2 regions of the Spirillospora sp. CA-128828 genome follow, and region 1 is predicted to be linked to the other one. Evidence: riboswitches for the same ligand, from Rfam matches in the RefSeq annotation. Region 1 holds a riboswitch; the other holds the start of a gene.
What was found. A riboswitch is a leader RNA that binds a small molecule or an ion and turns the genes downstream of it on or off. The one in region 1 is predicted to bind cobalamin.

Region 1 (3,781 bases):
TTGCCCGTCTCGGCCAGCGTCCGCATCATTCGCCCGTACAGCTTGCGGGCCTGAATCTGCCGGACGAACCGCCCCTCCCGTTCCGCCTCCCGGTACGCGGCGTCGAACGCGTCACCCCAAAGGTCGGCCAGCTCGGGGACCTCCTTCGGATCGAACAGCGACCACGTCCCGTCGGCCTCGACACGGCGCATGAACTCGTCCGGGATCCAGTTGGCCAGGTTGAGGTTGTGGGTGCGGCGCGCGTCCTCGCCGGTGTTGTCGCGCAGTTCCAGGAACTCCTCGACGTCGGCGTGCCACGGCTCCAGGTAGACGCAGGCCGCGCCTTTGCGTCGCCCGCCCTGGTTGACGGCGGCGACCGACGAGTCGAGCGTGCGCAGCCACGGGACGATCCCGTTCGAGTGCCCGTTCGTCCCGCGGATCAGCGAGCCCCGCGACCGCACCTTCGTCCAGGAGATGCCGATCCCGCCCGCGTACTTGCTGAGCCGCGCGACCTGCCCGTACCGCTCGTAGATCGACTCCAGCTCGTCCCGCGGCGAGTCGAGCAGGAAGCACGAGGACAGCTGCGGACGCGCGGCCGCCGAGTTGAACAGCGTCGGCGAGCTGGGCAGGTACGACAGCGTGCTGAGCAGGCCGTACAGCTCGGCCGCCTCGTCCACGGCCGTGTTTCCCGAGGGGGGACGACCCCCCACGCCCCCCGCCCCGACTCCGTCGGGATGAGTGAGCCCGCACGCGACGCGCAGCAGGAAGTGCTGCGGACGCTCCAGGACGAGCCGCGACCGCGGATGCCTCAGCAGATACCGGTCGTAAAGGGTGCGGAGCCCGAAGTACTCGAACCGGTCGTCTGCGGCCTCGTCGACGAGGTCATCGAGCGCGGCCGCGCCGGCGGCGACGAACGCGGCCGTGGCGTCCGCCAGAAGCCCCTCCCGGTGCGCGGCGGCGACGGACTCGGCGAACGTGCGGACGCCGGCGGACGCGGCCTCGTCCCTGATCCGCAGGGCGAGGAGCCGCGCGGCGACCCTGGAGTACCCGGGTTCGGCGGGCACCAGGGCGGCGGCCTCACCGATCGCGAGGTCCCGCAGCGCCGCCGTGTCCGGCTCGTCCCTCCCGGGGTTCGTCCCCCCACCGGAACCCGGCCGGACTGCGGCGAGAACCCGCCCCGGGTCCACATCGGGCACCCCGTCGCAGGCCGCCTCGACCTCGGCCGCGATCCCCGCCGGCAACGGCGCGACCAGAGCCTGTGTCACGTGCATCTCCCCTCGCATGCCGCCTCGCGGAGGCATGCGAACGGGACGCGGCGGCATACCGCGCTCCGCCACCGGCCTGCCCGCGAGGCACTGGACGAACAACCTGCTGGCAGGTCTTCGGACTCGCGGGCGTCGCCTCGTCGAGGCGCCCTACTGGCCGTCGCTTCCCAGGCCACCCCGTGGCCCAGTGCGTGATGACGGCGGTCGTTCCCGCTCACCGCTGCGGGGCAGTCCCGGACTCACACCGGGTTCCCTCTTACGACGCCCCCGCCGCGTAACGGCGGGGGCGAACCAGCACGGGGTTGAACCCTACATGTAGTCGGCGATCTTTGTGTAACCCCAAGATGTTGGGCGTGTCGGTGGGGATCCGGGGGTGGGCTGCACGCACCCGGCACATGGTGGGACGATGGGTGCCGTCATGCCCCCGACCGCCCCGCATCCGCTGTTCCGGACCGCGCGCGCCGTGGTCTTCGCCACCGTGTGCGTCACGTTGGCGACCCTCGGGCACGTCCTGGCGGGCGGCACCGGGGTTCCGGCCTGGGCGGCGATGGCGGGATTCGTCGCGGTTCTGGGCGTGACGCTGATGCTGGCGGGCCACGAGCGCTCGCTGGCGACGATCCTGGGCGGCCTTCTCGGCGGGCAGTTCGCGCTGCACACGCTGTTCACGGCCGCCGCCGACCCGATGGCGCACCACACGCCCGCGGTGCACACCGCCATGACGAGCGGCATGGGGGCGGACACCGCGGTGCCGGCCGGACACGGCGGCAACGGCCTGGTGATGACGCTCGCGCACTGCGTGGCCGCGCTGGTCGCCGCCGGATGGCTGCGGCACGGCGAGCGGGCCGCGTGGACGCTCGCCCGGCGCGTCGCCGCCGCGGCCGATCGTCCGATCAGGCTGCTGCTCGCCCTGTTCGCCGTCGAACCGGCCGAGCCTCCCGCACGTCCCCGTCGCGCGGCGGGGGCGGAGGCCGCCGTCACGGGCGTCGGACGCGCACTACGGCACCATGTCGTCCGGCGGGGTCCCCCGCCGCGTTCGAGGGCGCTCGCCCACCTCTGAGGCAGAGCGCCGTACGTCACCGGACGCCGGTCCACCGGCGCATCCGGCCATTCCCGTACGACTCGAACGGAGTTCCGTCATGTCCTTCCTTCCGCGTGCGCGCCGCGTGGGCGCCATCGCCTCGCTCGCCACCGTGTCCGTGATCGGGCTGGCCACGGCCGCGTCCGCGCACGTCACCGTCAACCCGAAGACCGCCGAGCAGGGCTCGTACGCCAAGGTCTCGTTCCGCGTCCCGAACGAGCGCGACGACGCGTCGACCACCAAGCTCGTCGTGAACCTGCCGGCCGACCATCCGCTGTCGTCGGTGTCGGTCCGCCCGCTGCCCGGGTGGACGGCGAAGGTCGAGAAGTCCAAGCTGCCCAAGCCGGTGAAGACCGACGGCGGCGAGCTGACCGAGGCCGTCACCAAGATCACCTGGACCGGCGGCAAGATCGAGTCGGGCCAGTTCCAGGAGTTCGACGTCTCCATGGGGCCGCTGCCGACGGACACCGACCAGCTGGTGTTCAAGGCCGACCAGACGTACTCGGACGGCGAGGTCGTCAAGTGGGAGGAGGCCCCGGCCGAAGGCGCCGCCGAGCCGGAGCACCCGTCCCCGACGCTGAAGCTCCTGCCGAAGGGCTCGGGCGACGCGACCGGCCTGACCGCCCAGGTGAAGCCGGTGGCCGCGAAGTCGTCGGTGTCGTCCGACGACGGGACGGCGCGGCTGCTCGGCGGCATCGGCATCGCCGTCGGGGTGATCGGCATCGCGATCGGCGCGTACGGCCTGAACCGGGCGCGGAGCCGGGCATGATCCGGGCCGCGCTTCGCGCCGCCGCCGGTGCGGCGGCCGTCGGGACGGCCCTCGCGCTGACCGCGGTCCCGGCATCCGCGCACACCACGCTGACGTCGGCCAACCCCGCGAAGGGCTCGACCGTCGCGGCGCCGCCCCAGATCGTCCTGACGTACGGGGACCCGGTCCGGCTGCCGCGCGTGGTCGTGACCGACGGGTCGCAGAAGCAGTACCAGGCGGGGACGGCCCGCGCGGTGGACAACAAGGTCACCCAGGCGGTCGGCAGTGCGCTGCCCAACGGCGAGTACACCGTGGGCTGGCGCGTCGTCGCATCGGACGGCCATCCGGTGGAGGGCACCTACAAGTTCATGGTGAAGGGTTCTCAGGGCGGCGCGCAGTCGGCGCCACCGGCTCCGCCGGCTTCGTCGGCCCCGTCGGCCCCATCGGCGACGAAGGCCGCGTCCGCCCAGGACTCAGGCGGTTCCTCGGGCTGGCTGTGGATCGGCCTGATCGCGCTCGTCCTGGCCCTGGCGGGCGGCGCGATCGCCTGGTTCCGCCGTTCCGGCGCCTCCCAGAGTTGATCATTGTGCTTCCGGTCGGGTGATTACAGGATTACAGTGATTACCCGACCGGTCGCACTCTGGGGGCATCATGATCGTCGAGTACATCCGCTACCGCATCGACCCGCAGGACGCGGAGGAGTTCGAGGCC
Region 2 (3,781 bases), 3.3 Mb from region 1:
GGACGGCGAGGGGAGCAGCCCGGCGGTCTCCAGCCGGGCCGCGAGAGCCGGCGGGTCGCCGACGCCGCGCAACTGGAGGTTGGCGCGGGAGGTCAGCTCGATCACGTCGAGTCCCAGCTCGCGCGCCGCGGCGCCGAGCACCCTGAGCTGTGCGGCGGACACCGCGCCGCCCGGAACGCGGACGCGCGCCAGCGGCCCGTCGGCGGCATCGTGGGTCTGCAGCGTCCCGGGGCACGCGTCGGCACGCGCGCGTCCCGCCGCAGGGGCATTCGGCACGAGGAGGATGTTAACCGCACCTTGCCGGCGCGCCGCGCCGCGGCAGGCGCCCCGACGCGCCTCCGCACCTCCCGCTCGGCGACGAGAATGTCAGTACGACCCAGGTAGCGGGAGGGCCACTATGGCCACATTCGTCTTGATCCACGGCGCCGGCGATGTCGGCTGGTACTGGCATCTGGTGGAGGCCGAACTGCGTGCGCGCGGTCATGACACCGTTTCGCCGGATCTTCCCTGCGAGGACGACTCGGCCGGCCTGCCCGAGTACGCCGGCACCGTGGCCGAGGCGATCGGCGACCGGACCGATCTGGTCGTCGTCGCGCAGTCGTCCGGCGGCTTCACGGCCCCGCTCGTCTGCGACCGGGTGGCGGTGGAACTGCTCGTCCTGGTCGCGCCCATGATCCCGGCGCCGGGAGAGTCGCCCGCCGGCTACTCGGCCGGCACCGGATACGACCGGGAGGAGCGGGGCCGCTACGACGATGTCGTCGCCCTGTTCTACCAGGACGTCCCACCGGAGCTGGCCGCCGAGGCGCTGAAGCGGGGGCGCGCCCAGTCCGAGGCCCGGATGGGGGAGCCGTTTCCGCTGCGGGCCTGGCCCGACGTTCCCACGCGGGTCCTGATCTGCCGCGACGACCGGGTGTTCCCCGCCGGATTCCTTCGCCGCGTCTCCCGGGAGCGCCTGGGCACCACCCCCGACGAGATCGACGGCGGGCACACCCCGGCGCTGAGCCGCCCGCACGAGCTGGCAGACCGCCTTGAGGCGTACGCCGCCGAGGAAGGATTGCTCCGCTGATGGACGCCGGCGGTTACGACGCCGAACCGTGGCGGCACGACGAGGTACTGCGCCAGGCCTGGATCATCACCGCCCGTCGCGGCTGACGGCGCATGGAAGGATGCCCGCCGCTGTTTGCAGGCGGGCCGCGCTGCCGTACGCTTCTGCCCAGGCGATGGCAATGGGAGGAAGCCGGTGCGAATCCGGCGCGGTCCCGCCACTGTGACCGGGGAGCGAACCCCGCTTGAGGCCACTGTCCGCACGGACGGGAAGGCCGGGGCGAGCATCGATCCGGGAGCCAGGAGACTCCTGCCGTCGCGACACCCGCGACCGGGGCGAGGACCCCAGGGGAGGAACGACCGTGTCCGCTGGCACCGTCCTGCTGCTGTCGACGTCCGACACCGATCTGCTGAGCGCCCGCGCGTCCGGCGCCGCCTACCGGCTGGGCAACCCGGCGCGGCTCGCCGTGGACGATCTGCCGGAGCTGACCGAGGGCGCCGATCTCGTCGTCGTCCGCCTGCTCGGAGGGCGACGGGCCTGGGAGCACGGCCTCGACGCGCTCCTCGCGGGCCCCCGCCCGGTCGTCGTCCTCGGTGGCGAGCAGGCCCCGGACGCCGAGCTGATGGAGCTGTCCACGGTCAGCGGCGGGGTCAGCGGCGGTGTCTGCGCCGAAGCGCACGCCTATCTCGCCCATGGCGGGCCCGCCAACCTCGCCGAACTGCACGCCTTCCTGTCCGACACCGTGCTGCTGACCGGACGCGGGTTCGCGCCGCCGGCACCGACGCCGACATGGGGACGGCTCGACCGCGAGGCCCGCACCCAGGACGGCCCCGTGATCGGCGTGCTCTACTACCGCGCCCACCACATGGCGGGCAACACCGCGTTCGCGGAGACGCTGTGCGAGGCGATCGAGGACGCGCGCGGGCAGGCCATGCCCGTGTTCTGCTCGTCCCTCCGCACCGCCGAGCCCGAGCTGCTCGCCACGCTCCGCCGGGCGGACGCGCTGGTCGTGACCGTGCTCGCGGCGGGCGGGTCCAGGCCCGCGACGGCCGGGGCGGGCGGCGACGACGAGGCGTGGGACGTCGGGGCTCTCGCCGCGCTGGACGTCCCGATCCTGCAGGGTCTCTGCCTCACGACGAGCCGCTCCGACTGGGAGGCGAGCGACGACGGGCTGTCGCCGCTGGACGCCGCGTCGCAGGTCGCCATCCCCGAGTTCGACGGACGCATCATCACCGTCCCGTTCTCCTTCAAGGAGATCGACGAGGACGGCCTCACCGTCTACCGGGCGGATCCCGAGCGGGCGGCGCGGGTCGCCGGGATCGCCGTCCGGCACGGACGCCTGCGGCATGTCCCGCCCGCCGGGCGGCGCGTCGTCGTGATGCTGTCGGCGTATCCGACCAAGCATTCCCGCGTCGGAAACGCCGTCGGGCTCGACACTCCCGCGAGCACGGTCCGGCTGCTGGCCCGGCTCAGGGACGAGGGGTACGACCTCGGCGAAGGCTTCCCGGGCGTCGCCGGGCAGGACGGCGACGCGCTCATCCACGCGCTCATCGCGGCCGGAGGGCAGGACGAGGACTGGCTCACCGAAGAGCAGCTCGCGGGCAACCCCGTCCGCATCGCCGCCGCGTCCTACGAACGCTGGTACCGCACTCTCCCCCCGGACCTGCGGGAGGAGATGGAGCGGCACTGGGGCCCGCCGCCCGGGGAGCTCTTCGTGCAGGACGGCGACATCGTGCTCGCCGCCCTCCGCGCCGGCAACGTCGTCGTCATGGTGCAGCCACCGCGCGGCTTCGGGCAGAACCCGATCGCGATCTACCACGACCCCGACCTGCCCCCGAGCCACCACTACCTGGCCGCGTACCGGTGGCTGTCGGACGAGTTCGGCGCGCACGCGATCGTCCACGTCGGCAAGCACGGCAACCTGGAGTGGCTGCCTGGCAAGGCGGCGGGCATGTCCGCGTCGTGCGGCACCGACGCCGCGCTCGGCGACGTTCCGCTCATCTACCCCTTCCTCGTCAACGACCCGGGTGAGGGGACGCAGGCCAAGCGGCGCGCGCACGCAGTCCTCGTGGACCACATGGTCCCGCCGATGGCCCGCGCGGAGACCTACGGCGACATCGCCCGCCTCGAACAGCTCCTCGACGAGCACGCCACGATCGCCGCGATGGACCCGGCGAAGCTGCCCGCGATCCGCGCGCAGATCTGGACGCTGATCCAGGCCGCGAAGCTCGACCACGACCTCGGCCTGGACGATCGCCCGCACGACACCGAGTTCGACGACTTCCTCCTGCACGTGGACGGCTGGCTGTGCGAGGTGAAGGACGCGCAGATCCGCGACGGCCTGCACATCCTCGGCGAGGCACCCGAGGGCGCGACCCGCGTCGATCTGGTGCTGGCCATGCTCCGCGCCCGCCAGATGTGGTCGGGACGCGAAACGCTGCCCGGCCTGCGTGAGGCGCTCGGTCTCAGCGAGGACGGCGGCGAGTCGCTCGCGGATGTGGACGCCGCCGAGGCCGCCGCCCGCTCCCTCGTCCAGGCCATGGAGGACGCCGGCTGGGCCGTGGACGCCGCAGGCCGGGTCGCCGAAGCCGTCCCCGCCGACCGCCGCGAACCCGTCGAGCGCGTCCTGGAGTTCGCCGCGACCGAGGTCGTCCCGCGCTTGGCGCGGACGTCCGACGAGCTCGACCACGTCCTGCACGCCTTGGACGGCGGCTACATTCCGGCGGGTCCCAGCGG

Region 2: linked by a shared signal. The riboswitch ahead of cobN (cobaltochelatase subunit CobN) and the one ahead of ACQPXG_RS44275 (ribonucleoside-diphosphate reductase subunit alpha) in region 1 are both predicted to bind cobalamin.

Annotation. Positions count from the first base shown of each region.
Region 1 covers NZ_CP191986.1:9,211,165-9,214,945, forward strand. Annotated here, with positions in the region: gene ACQPXG_RS44275 (ribonucleoside-diphosphate reductase subunit alpha) at 1-1,244, opposite strand, end outside; cobalamin riboswitch at 1,336-1,555, opposite strand; gene ACQPXG_RS44280 (MFS transporter) at 1,651-2,301, shown strand; gene ACQPXG_RS44285 (YcnI family copper-binding membrane protein) at 2,381-3,091, shown strand; gene ACQPXG_RS44290 (copper resistance CopC family protein) at 3,088-3,651, shown strand; gene ACQPXG_RS44295 (group II truncated hemoglobin) at 3,722-3,781, shown strand, end outside.
Region 2 covers NZ_CP191986.1:5,906,693-5,910,473, reverse strand. Annotated here, with positions in the region: gene ACQPXG_RS28750 (precorrin-3B synthase) at 1-276, opposite strand, end outside; gene ACQPXG_RS28745 (alpha/beta hydrolase) at 398-1,066, shown strand; cobalamin riboswitch at 1,231-1,354, shown strand; gene cobN (cobaltochelatase subunit CobN) at 1,407-3,781, shown strand, end outside.